One region of the Lactobacillus helsingborgensis genome, then DNA from elsewhere that is predicted to be linked to it. Evidence: riboswitches for the same ligand, from Rfam matches in the RefSeq annotation. Region 1 holds a riboswitch; the other holds the start of a gene.
What was found. Region 1 has a riboswitch for lysine ahead of lysA (diaminopimelate decarboxylase). Riboswitches for the same ligand answer to the same signal wherever they lie in the genome.
Positions count from the first base shown of each region.

Region 1 (5,651 bases):
GCATTGATGACCTGCATTTTACCTAAAACTTGGGGATGGTGTGACTTGCTGACTACAAGCAAACCGTCCGCGCCATTTAATAAACCTGTGTTGCGTCTGGTTATTTGCTGTGCCAAGTTGACTAGTTCTTCTTTAGTTAATGGTGCTTTTAATTGGGTTTGATCAAGCAGAAAAAATTGGTTTTGCGAGCCATGAACTTTTTGTAGTTGTACCATAAAGTTTCTCCTTTAAATATTTACTTAAAAAATTGCTGATAAATTTCTTTAACTGCCGCTGCTGCGTCAGCTCTTTTAGTGCCCAGCATGATAGAAATACGTGAGGCACCCTGATTAATCATGTGGATTGCGACGTGTTTCTGCGCCAACGGCATTGTAATATTCTTCATTACGCCAATCTTGTTGCGCATTCCTTCTCCTACTACCATGATGATGGCATAATCATCAAACCATTCTAGTTGGTCAGGTTGCAATGCTTGTTGAATTTCAAAACACATTTGCTGGCGGATTTGCTCATTAAATTGTCTTTTGTCAAAAATAACAGTCAGATCATCAATTCCTGATGGCATGTGTTCGTATGAAATATTAAATTTATAGAAAATTTGTAATAATTTAAGTGTAAATCCAACCTCTTTATTTAGTAAATATTTATGTAAATATAATGCAGCAAAATGACTAGAACTTGCGACCCCAGTAATTATGCTTTGGGGATGAAAATCATGCTCGGGAACAATCATTGTTCCTGGTAAATCAGGGTGGTTAGTATTTTTGACATTTATGGGTACTTGACCCTCAATTGCAGGAATGATCGCTTCATCATGGAAAACCGAAAAGCCAGCGTATGACAGCTCCCGCAATTCGCGATATGTCATAACTTTAATTGCGTGGGGGTGAGTAATAATTCTGGGATCAGCGGCATATATAGCGTCGACGTCGGTAAAGTTCTCATATAAATCTGCTTTAATCCCCCGTGCCCAAATTGCGCCAGTGATATCTGATCCGCCACGGGAAAAAGTAGCAATTAAGCCGTCTTTGGTAATACCGTAAAAGCCGGGAACAACCAACACGTTATCTTTGTTAGACCACTTTTCTAAATTTTTGTAAGTTTCTGGCATCACTTGGGTGTCATTAGCGTTGTCAGTAACCAAAAAGCCCGCTTCTTGGGGGTCAAGGAAGTAAGCTGGTAAATGATAATTTTGTAAAACTAAAGCCAAAAGTTGTGCGTTAAGTTTTTCACCGTGAGCTTTAAAGCTAGCCATTAAATAGTCTTGATTAGGGTAATCAGCTTTTGGCAAAGCAATTAGTTCTTGCAGTAAAGGTTGTAATAATTGTTCAGATATTTGAAAGTAAGCAGCAATATCATGATACCTAGACCAAATTGTTTTTACAGTTGAACTGCAATCCTCTTTATTAATTGTTTTATGTGCAAACTCAATTAATAAATCTGTTACTTTAATGTCATTTGCAAATCTTTTTCCTGGAGCAGAAGCTACAATTACTTTACGAGTCTGATCAGCTTTAATAATATTTACTACTTTTTCAAATTGCTCCCCGTCTGCAAGGGAACTGCCACCAAATTTAACGACTTTCATGTTAATACCTTTCACAATTAAATTTAATTTTAAGTAATTAGTATTGCATTTTATCATTAAAATTTTAATCTTCAATCAAAAATCAAAAGAGGACTTTTGAAAATGAGCCATTTTGATTAACTATTTTTAAGCTGTAAAAAGCCAAAAAACATTGCTACTAGAAGTTTTTTTGCTTGCAGCTAAAATGACAAATTTTTAAAATCATTGTCTTTATTTTAAAAACAAAAAATAATTCTGACTGAAAATGGTTGACAATGATTTTAATTAATAATAATATTTTAATAAATCGAAGAGGTTGCAACCAACAAAAGTAGCTGGTGGAGTTTCTGCAAAGGCTGAGAAACTAGTGAAAGGGGCGGTTGCCGAAGCATTAATTATTGCGGTAATTAATTAGCTGGGACGTAATCTAACAGGTTACGGACTGTCGCAATTTTATATTCGCGGAGCGCTATCGACAAAATTGATACCAGATAATAACTTGAAGGACTCTTTTGTTAGGCACGACAAAAGAGCCCTTTTTATTTTAAGAAAAAGGGAGAGACTTAAATGGCTGCTAATGATTATTATCAAACTAATGCTCAAGGTCACTTGGTAATTGGTGGGGTTGATGCACTAAAATTAGCAAAAGAGTTTGGTTCTCCATTAGTTGTTTATGACGTACAAAAAATCAAACAGCAATTTCGGGCTTTCCAAAACGCTTTTGCAAAAGAAAATGTGAATTATGCGATTAGTTATGCCAGTAAAGCATTTGCTACGATAGCAATTTACCAGGTAATTAATGAGCTGGGCGGACATGTGGATGTTGTTTCTGGGGGTGAATTATATACCGCGCTGCAAGCAGGTTTTCCTGCAGCAAGAATTAGCTTTCACGGTAATAATAAAACTGCAGCTGAGTTATTAATGGCCGTGAAAAATCATGTTGGCGTCATTATTTTAGATAATTTTACTGAAATTAAGTTGTTAGGCCAGATTTTGCAAGAAACAAATAGTCAGATGCAGGTAATGTTGCGGCTAACACCAGGAGTTTCTGCACATACTCACGAATATGATCAAACTGGTCAAGAAGATAGTAAATTTGGTTTTGATATTCGTTCGGGTCAAGCCGAGCAGGCCTTTTTACAGGTTAAAGCTAACACGCAAATGGAACTAATTGGTCTGCACGCACATATTGGTTCACAAATTCTAGAGACAGCCGGGTTTAAGCTGGAAGTTGAAAGACTTATGCAATTAGTCAAGGACTGGGAGCAAAAATATGATTACCAGCCGCGTGTTTTAAACTTAGGGGGCGGCTTTGGTATTAGATATACCGAACAGGATGATACTTTAACTGCTCAAACCTTCATCAGTCAAATAATGCGGACAGTTAAAAAGTGTGCGCAAATAAGCCACTTAAAAATTCCGGCTATCTGGATTGAACCAGGACGTTCAATTGTCGGTGAAGCCGGTTATAGCTTATATACAATCGGTGCTCGCAAAGAAGTACCGGGACTGCTGCCTTATGTAGCAGTTGATGGCGGTATGGGTGATAATATCAGACCGGCACTTTATCAAGCACAATATGAGGCAGTATTAGCAGAAAAGCCACATGCAGAACCAGTAGAAACGGTTAGACTTGCGGGACGTTATTGTGAATCAGGCGATATTATTATTAACAAACTGAAAATCCCCAAAAGTAAACCAGGCGATGTAATAGCAGTACTAGCTACTGGCGCTTATGGTTATAGCATGGCATCGAATTACAATCGTGTTCCAAGGCCAGCAGTCGTATTTGCAGAAAATGGTCAAGCACAGGTAGTAGTTACACGTGAAACTTATGCGGATTTAATTAGTCATGATCGCTTTTATCAACCGAAAGGATAATTAAAAATATGAAAAAAATGTCGGCAACTGAAATTATTGATTTCATTGCTAATTCAACCAAAAAAACACCTGTGAAAGTATATATCAAGGCTGAGATGTCTAAGTTAAAGTGGCCTGAAAATTGCAAAATTTTTAGTGAAACTCATACCGGGGTCATTTTTGGAGATTGGCAAGACTTGGGTCCTTTTTTAGAAAAAAACGCCGAGAAGATAACATATTATCAAGTGGAAAATGTCAGTCGGAATTCTGCTATTCCCCTGCTAGACATGAAGAACATCTCTGCCAGAATTGAACCGGGTGCCCTTATTCGTGAAAATGTTGAAATAGGCAAAAATGCGGTAATTATGATGGGGGCCGTCATTAATATTGGAGCAGAAATTGGCGAAAATGCCATGATTGATATGAATGCTGTTTTGGGCGGCCGAGCAATCGTTGGTGCGAACAGCCACATAGGAGCAGGAGCGGTAATTGCCGGAGTCGTGGAACCAGCCTCAGCACAACCTGTAAAAATAGGCAAAAATGTTTTGATAGGTGCTAATGCAGTAGTTTTAGAAGGAGTCCAAGTTGGTGACCATGCGGTAGTAGCGGCAGGAGCGGTAGTAACAAAAGATGTACCTGCAAACAGCGTCGTTGCCGGAGTACCAGCAAAAATTGTTAAAATGCGTGATCAAAAAACTGCCTCTAAGACAGGAATTGAACAGGGACTAAGAAAGCTGTGAATTAATGTTAACTTTTGCGCAACTTATTAAAATTCGCCGTGACTTGCATCAAATACCGGAATTAGCGTTGCATGAATATCAAACACAAAAATATCTCTTACAAGTCATTGGTAATTTTAACCAGAAAAATATTGAAATACGTAAATGTCCTGAACTGCCTACAGCTATATTAGTTCTGGTTCGGGGAAGTAAACCACAAAAAACAATTGGTTATCGAGCAGATATAGATGGTCTGCCAGTTCAAGAAAATACTGGTTTGTCGTTTGCTTCCCACAATCATGGTCAAATGCATGCCTGTGGTCATGACATCCACATGGCAGTAGCGCTGGGAATTTTGGCTTATTTTTGCGAGCACCAACCACAGGACAATTTGTTGTTCTTTTTTCAACCTGCTGAAGAAAGTGAAAGTGGTGGTAAAAAAGCTTATGAAGCTGGGGTTTTTACTGGTAAATGGCATCCAGATGAATTCTTCGCCTTGCATGTTACTCCCGACTTGCCCACCGGCACAATTGGCTGCCGTTTAGGAACATTATTTGCGGGCACAACTGAAATCAATATTGACTTATATGGTAAAGATGGTCACGCCGCATATCCACAGCAGGCTAATGATATGGTAGTGGCCGCTGCTGCTTTAATAGAACAAATTCAAACAATTATATCTCGCAGTATTGATCCAATTGCAAGTGGTGTTATTACAATAGGAAAAGTTAGGGCTGGAACAGTTAGAAATGCGATTGCCGGTCATGCTCATTTAGAAGGAACTATTCGCGGGCTAACTCAAAAAATGATCGAAAGAATCGATCAGCGTCTGCGGGAGGTAACTCAAGGAATAGCACAAAGCTATAATGCTAAGGTTGATTTACAGCTTAATCAAGGCGGCTATTGGCCAGTTGAAAATAATCCTCAAATCACAAACGAGTTCATTAATTATATGAAGGAAAATACTCAAATTAATTACCAAGAGATGCAGCCGGCTATGACAGGAGAGGACTTTGGCTATTTACTGGCACAAATACCTGGTACCATGTTTTGGCTGGGCGTAAATGATAATTCCCAGCTTCATTCTGCAACATTTAATCCGCACGAAGAAGCAATAGTAATAGGAATTAAAGCAATGGTGGGTTTTTTACTGAGTCACATGTAGCTCAAAAGGAGAAAAAACATGACTAATTTTGATAAGGCAGATTTAATGACCGCGATAATTACCCCTTTTAATAAGGAGGGAGAAGTTGACTATCCTGGTCTGAAACGATTAACCGAGCATTTACTCAATACAGGTAGCAATGGTTTCGTTATTGGCGGTACGACTGGTGAAACAGCAACCATGACCCATGATGAAAAAATTGCGTTGTACACTAAATTCGCTCAAATAGTTGATCACCGTGTACCTGTGATAGCCGGCACAGGCAGCAATAATACTGCCCAAACCGTTGCGTTTACGCAAGAAGTAGGACAAATTCCCGGTATTGATATGGCATTAGTAG
Region 1 is NZ_CP029544.1:1,769,352-1,775,002, reverse strand. Features, by position in the region: gene dapF (diaminopimelate epimerase) at 1-215, opposite strand, end outside; gene DLD54_RS08405 (aspartate kinase) at 236-1,588, opposite strand; lysine riboswitch at 1,870-2,048, shown strand; gene lysA (diaminopimelate decarboxylase) at 2,135-3,448, shown strand; gene dapD (2,3,4,5-tetrahydropyridine-2,6-dicarboxylate N-acetyltransferase) at 3,457-4,167, shown strand; gene DLD54_RS08390 (N-acetyldiaminopimelate deacetylase) at 4,172-5,311, shown strand; gene dapA (4-hydroxy-tetrahydrodipicolinate synthase) at 5,330-5,651, shown strand, end outside.

Region 2 (5,651 bases), 260 kb from region 1:
GGAAAAAATTATTGCCAAGGAGGAAAGAACGGAAGAAACCCTTAAAAGTACGGTTACTAAAATTTTTGCTGCAATTAAAGAGATTGAAGCTGGCTGTGCTTTCCGCTACCCTGCCTCTACTTATCGTTTACCAGAAAAACTTTACTTTATCACTACACAGGAATTAGAAGACCGCTGGCCAGACATCAGTCCTGAAGAAAGAGAAAACAAGATTGCCGCGGAAGAAAAGGCGGTCTTTATTATGAAAGTTGGTGATAAACTGAAAAGAAGTGGTAAACCTCATGATGGTCGAGCACCAGATTATGATGACTGGCAACTAAACGGCGATCTGATTTTCTGGTATGAACCTTTAAAGCAAAAAATCGAAATTTCTTCAATGGGTATTCGCGTTAGTCCTGAAAGTTTGCACGCACAATTAAAAAAGGCTGATTGCCTTGAACGCGAAAAGCTGGAATTTCACCGGATGCTGCTTGACGGGGAATTGCCTTATACCATTGGTGGCGGTATTGGACAATCACGGTTATGTATGCTTTTGCTGGGCAAAGCTCACATTGGAGAAGTTCAAGCCAGCGTTTGGCCGCATGACATGATTACCAAGTGCCAAGAGCACGGTATCCAAATTCTTTAATAAACAAAAACCATGCTGTCAATAACTGATGGCATGGTTTTATTGCAATAACCCTATATGTTAGACAAAATCTTGTAGTAAACTAGCAGTAGCAGAACTAGTTTTAAGAAAGGCAAAATTATGATTGATTCTAACAAGATAACTGAGTTAAAAAATGATATTGATCAGGCGCGCCACGTTACTTTTTTGACCGGTGCGGGAGTATCGACCCATTCAGGTATTCCCGATTACCGCTCTAAAAACGGCATTTATGACGGCGTCTCTGAAAGTCCAGAAACAATATTGAGCGAAGAAACTCTTTATCAGCGCCCTGACTTTTTCTACAAGTTCGTAATGGATAATATGTACTTCCCTGACGCCAAGCCAAACGAAATCCACGAAAAAATTGCTGCTATCTGCAACAAAAAAGGCGATTTAATCACCCAAAATGTTGACGGCTTAGATACCAAAGCGGGTAATAAACACGTGACTGAATTTCACGGCTGTCTCTATAATATCTACTGCACTAAATGTCACAAAGTCGTTGACTACGCTGAATATGCTAAGTCCTACCGTCATGAAAATTGCGGCGGTATTATCAGACCAGGAATTGTTTTATACGGTGAAGCAATTAACGGCGACAGTTTAGCCAAATCTGTCAACGCAATGCAAAATTCTGACCTCGTAATTATTTCAGGCACCAGTTTTGTTGTGTATCCATTTGCCCAATTATTATCATATAGACAAGCCGGTGCCAAAGTTTGGGCAATTAATAAAACAGCTATTCCGGCAGAAGGAATTTCTGCTATTATTGCGGACGCCATGGATGTTTTTAAACAGCTTTAATTTAAGTTTTTAAAAAAGCCTTTAAGCTATTTGAATTGCTCGTTTTCAGCATCCTAATTTTAACTATTGCTTTTCACTTTTTGCGTACTAAAAGAAAAGTCAAAAACTATAATCTTTGTTCAACATATTCTTTGAGCACAACTGCCTGGTTGTGTTCTTTGTTTTTAGCACCATAAAGAAAAAGGACATCTTGTTCGGCAAGCTCGTCTTTCACTTGGGCGACAAAAGCTGTGGTCGCTGGATTATGCTCTAATTCAGCAATGTACTTTTGCCTAAATTCAGGATATTTAGTATCATCGTGATTGAACCACTTACGCAATTCGGTGCTGGGACCAATTTCTTTGACCCACTCATCCAAATTAGCATCTTTTTTGCTTTTGCCTCGTGGCCACAGACGATCAACTAAAATGCGATAGCCAGCAGGCTGCTCATGTTCGTAAATGCGCACTACTTTTATTTTTGTCATGATAATATCTCCTTTTAGTTTAAGTTTACTACACGGAAGAAAAAATGAATTATTCAACTTATTTTACTAATAAACCAACTGCTGCTATTACTAAAGACTTAATCGGCAGACCATTAACATATAATGATGGTCAGAATATAATGGGTGGCTATATTGTGGAGGCTGAAGCATATTTAGGGGTCAAAGACAGGGCAGCACATTCTTACGGCGGCCATCGTAGCCCAGCTAATGAAGGTCTTTATCGCAAAGGCGGAACCATTTATATTTACGCTCAAAGACAGTACTTCTTTTTCGATGTCGCAACGCAAGAATATAATGAGCCGCAAGGAATTTTAATCAGGGCTATCGAACCAGTCTGGGGTATAGAGCAGATGATTAAAAACCGCGGGGGCAAAAATGGTGTGCTTTTAACTAATGGTCCTGCTAAAATGATGCAGGCTTTTGGCATTCACGATAAAAAATGGAATTTACACTTCTTGTCTGACTCCCCATTTAAAATTGATTTAGATGATAATCATAAAAAGTGGGCTAAGGAAATTAAAACCAGTGCCAGAATTGGTGTTAGTCAATCCGAATTAGAATGGGCTAACAAAAAATTACGTTATTATGTTGCCGGTAATCCCTATGTTTCTAGAATGAAAAAGAGCGCTTATCAGACAGATAACGGCTGGCGATAAGAGCAGCTTGCAGAAGTCTTTTAAAATAGTAAAAGAAAATAAATGAGATAATTATAAAATATTTTTTAAATAAAATTATTGACAAGTCACTCTTAATAGCCTATTATTTTTCTAAGTTAAATAATTTCCAATGCAATAGAGGTCGCGGTTGTTACGAAACTAATCTGAGTGAGCGAACACTTTGAAGGTTAGCGTAAGAATTACCGCCGAAACAAGAATGTTGTTCGTTTCAATCTTCTTGTTGGGCTGCAAGAGAATATTTTGCAGACTGTCCCGGTTAGTCCCCGGGGAGCGCTATATGATTTGTTCTAATAATAGATTATAACCTCGTTGTTTTGCGTAACAGCGAGTTTTTTATTTACGCTTTTATTGTGTTGGCTTTATTTGAAACATATTTTGTGGAGGTTTTCAAAATGAAGTCAAGATTTAAGTGGTTGGCTACCTTGGTTGCCTTATTCACTTGTTTAGGCATTGGGGCTGATTTTAGCCTGAATGAAGTTAGTGCCAAAAAGGACGACGGTACGCTCAAAGTCGCCATGGAAGCTAATTATCAGCCGTACAATTGGACACAGACTAATAATGCCAACGGTGCTGTGCCAATTGAGGGCTCAAAAGAATACGCCAATGGTTATGATGTCAAGATTGCTAAAGTCATTGGGCAAAAATTACACAGAAAAGTCGAAGTTGTTAAGACTGAATGGGACGGTTTACTTCCTGCTTTAACCAGTGGTAAAGCCGATTTAATTATTGCCGGCATGAGCCCAACAGCTGAACGTGAAAAAGCCATTAATTTCTCTCAGCCATATAGAAACAGTACTTTTGTGGTAATTACCAAACTTAACAGCAGATACGCCAACGCTAAAAAGCTGACTGACTTTAAGGGTGCAAAATTAACAGCGCAACAAGGTACTTTCCACTATGATTTAATCAAGCAGTTAAAAGGTGCTAAGAGACAACCAGCTATGCGCGATTTTGCGGCAATGCGGCAAAGTTTAATCTCTGGCACCATTGACGGCTATGTGGCCGAAGACACTGAATCAACTTCCTTTAAGATGGTTGATCCTGACATTAAGTCAATTCCTGTCAGCAAAATGGCTGGTTTTCACGCTACTAAGGAAGAATCTGTTACCTCAATCGGAATTGCCAAGCCTAACAAGGCTCTACTAAAGAGTGTCAACCAAATTTTAGCTACTATTCCTCAAGCAAAAAGGGTTAGGTTAATGACTGAAGCTGTTAAGCAGCAGCCTAAAACTGATAGTGATAAAAAAGGTAAAAAGGCTAAGTCAGAACCATGGTTAGTATCAATGTGGCGCCAATATGGCGGCATGATTTTAAACGGTATCGGTATGACCTTACTTTTAGCTTCAGTTGGTACCATTGCAGGTTTCTTTATCGGTCTGGCAGTGGGTATTGTCAGAACTATTCCTACACCAACTACCAGTGGTAAAAGATGGCTGCTCAAGTTTGTCAACTGGCTGCTTTCGGTTTATATTGAGATTTTCCGGGGTACGCCAATGATGGTGCAAGCAGCTGTGATTTACTATGGTATTGCCCAATTCTGGCACCTGAATATTGACAGAACGGTCGCCGCACTAATCATTGTTTCGATCAACACTGGAGCGTATTTAGCCGAAATCATCCGCGGCGGAATTATTTCTACACCTGAAGGTCAGTTTGAGGCAGCCAGTGCGCTAGGAATGACCCACAACCAGAGAATGTGGCATATTATTTTGCCACAAGCAATCAAGAATTGTCTTCCTTCAATTACTAATGAATTTATCGTTAATATCAAAGATACCTCAGTTTTGAGCATCATCTCCGTATCAGAGTTGTTCTTCGTTGGTTCAACTATTGCAAGTCAGACATTTAAGTTCTTCCCGACTTACCTGACAATTTCTGCTATCTACCTCATCTTGACCTTTACCATTACCAGAATATTCAACTTAATTGAAAAACACCTCCAAGGAAGTAAGAATTACAACTTAATGGCAAACCAAGTTCAAGTGGGCACACCAAAAGACATGGAGGCTAAGAACTAATGACTGAAACAAACGAAACTATTTTAAGTTTAAAGCACATCAAGAAAACATTTGGTGAACACCAAGTGTTAAAAGATATCTCTTTTGACATTAACAAAGGTGAAATTGCCACCATTATCGGTCCTTCAGGTGGCGGTAAATCAACTACTTTGCGCTGTATCAACCTGCTTGAAGAACCTACTGCCGGTGAAGTTGATTTTCATGGTGAAAATGTTTTGGCACCAAACTACAATCGTAATATTTATCGTGCTAAAGTCGGCATGGTTTTCCAACAATTTGACTTGTTTGAAAATAAGAACGTTTTAGCTAATTGTATGGTAGGTCAAGAGTTAGTATTAAAACGGTCAAAAGACGAGGCGCGTAAAATTGCACTTGCTAATCTGAAAAAAGTAGGTATGGAGCAATACGTTAATGCTCGTCCCAGCCAACTTTCAGGTGGACAACAACAACGGGTTGCGATTGCCCGAGCAATCTGCATGGATCCTGAAATTCTGCTATTTGATGAGCCTACTAGTGCTTTAGATCCAGAAATGGTCGGTGAAGTTTTAAGCGTCATGAAGAATCTGGCTACTACTGGTTTAACGATGATTATCGTAACCCACGAAATGGCGTTTGCGAAGGAGATTTCCGATCAAATGTTTTTCATCAGCGATGGCGTAATCACTGAACAAGGCACGCCAGATCAATTATTCAATCACCCGCAAAATGAAAAAACCGTCAAGTTTTTGAGTAATTTTCAGAATAATTAATAAGGTCTAATTGAATATAAAAAACTGGTAAATCTACGTGATGAATAACGTGATTTGCCAGTTTTTTAGTTTGCTTGTGGCTCTAAAAGTCCAATAATTTCCTGATTAAATTTAGTTGGCTCCTCCCACTGCGGGAAATGACCGGAATGGTCAAACCAAATTATATTGCACGGACTAGTAATTTTAGCAGCATATTCTGCAGTCAATGGTGAGGACACATGGTGGTCATGCCTGCCCTCACAGAAAGTGATGGGAACGGCAAAATGC
Region 2 is NZ_CP029544.1:178,086-183,736, reverse strand. Features, by position in the region: gene asnA (aspartate--ammonia ligase) at 1-628, shown strand, start outside; gene DLD54_RS00855 (NAD-dependent protein deacylase) at 749-1,453, shown strand; gene DLD54_RS00850 (DUF488 domain-containing protein) at 1,560-1,919, opposite strand; gene DLD54_RS00845 (DNA-3-methyladenine glycosylase) at 1,964-2,596, shown strand; lysine riboswitch at 2,725-2,901, shown strand; gene DLD54_RS00840 (ABC transporter substrate-binding protein/permease) at 3,010-4,635, shown strand; gene DLD54_RS00835 (amino acid ABC transporter ATP-binding protein) at 4,635-5,384, shown strand; gene DLD54_RS00830 (alpha/beta fold hydrolase) at 5,450-5,651, opposite strand, start outside.
Region 2: linked by a shared signal. The riboswitch ahead of DLD54_RS00840 (ABC transporter substrate-binding protein/permease) and the one ahead of lysA (diaminopimelate decarboxylase) in region 1 are both predicted to bind lysine.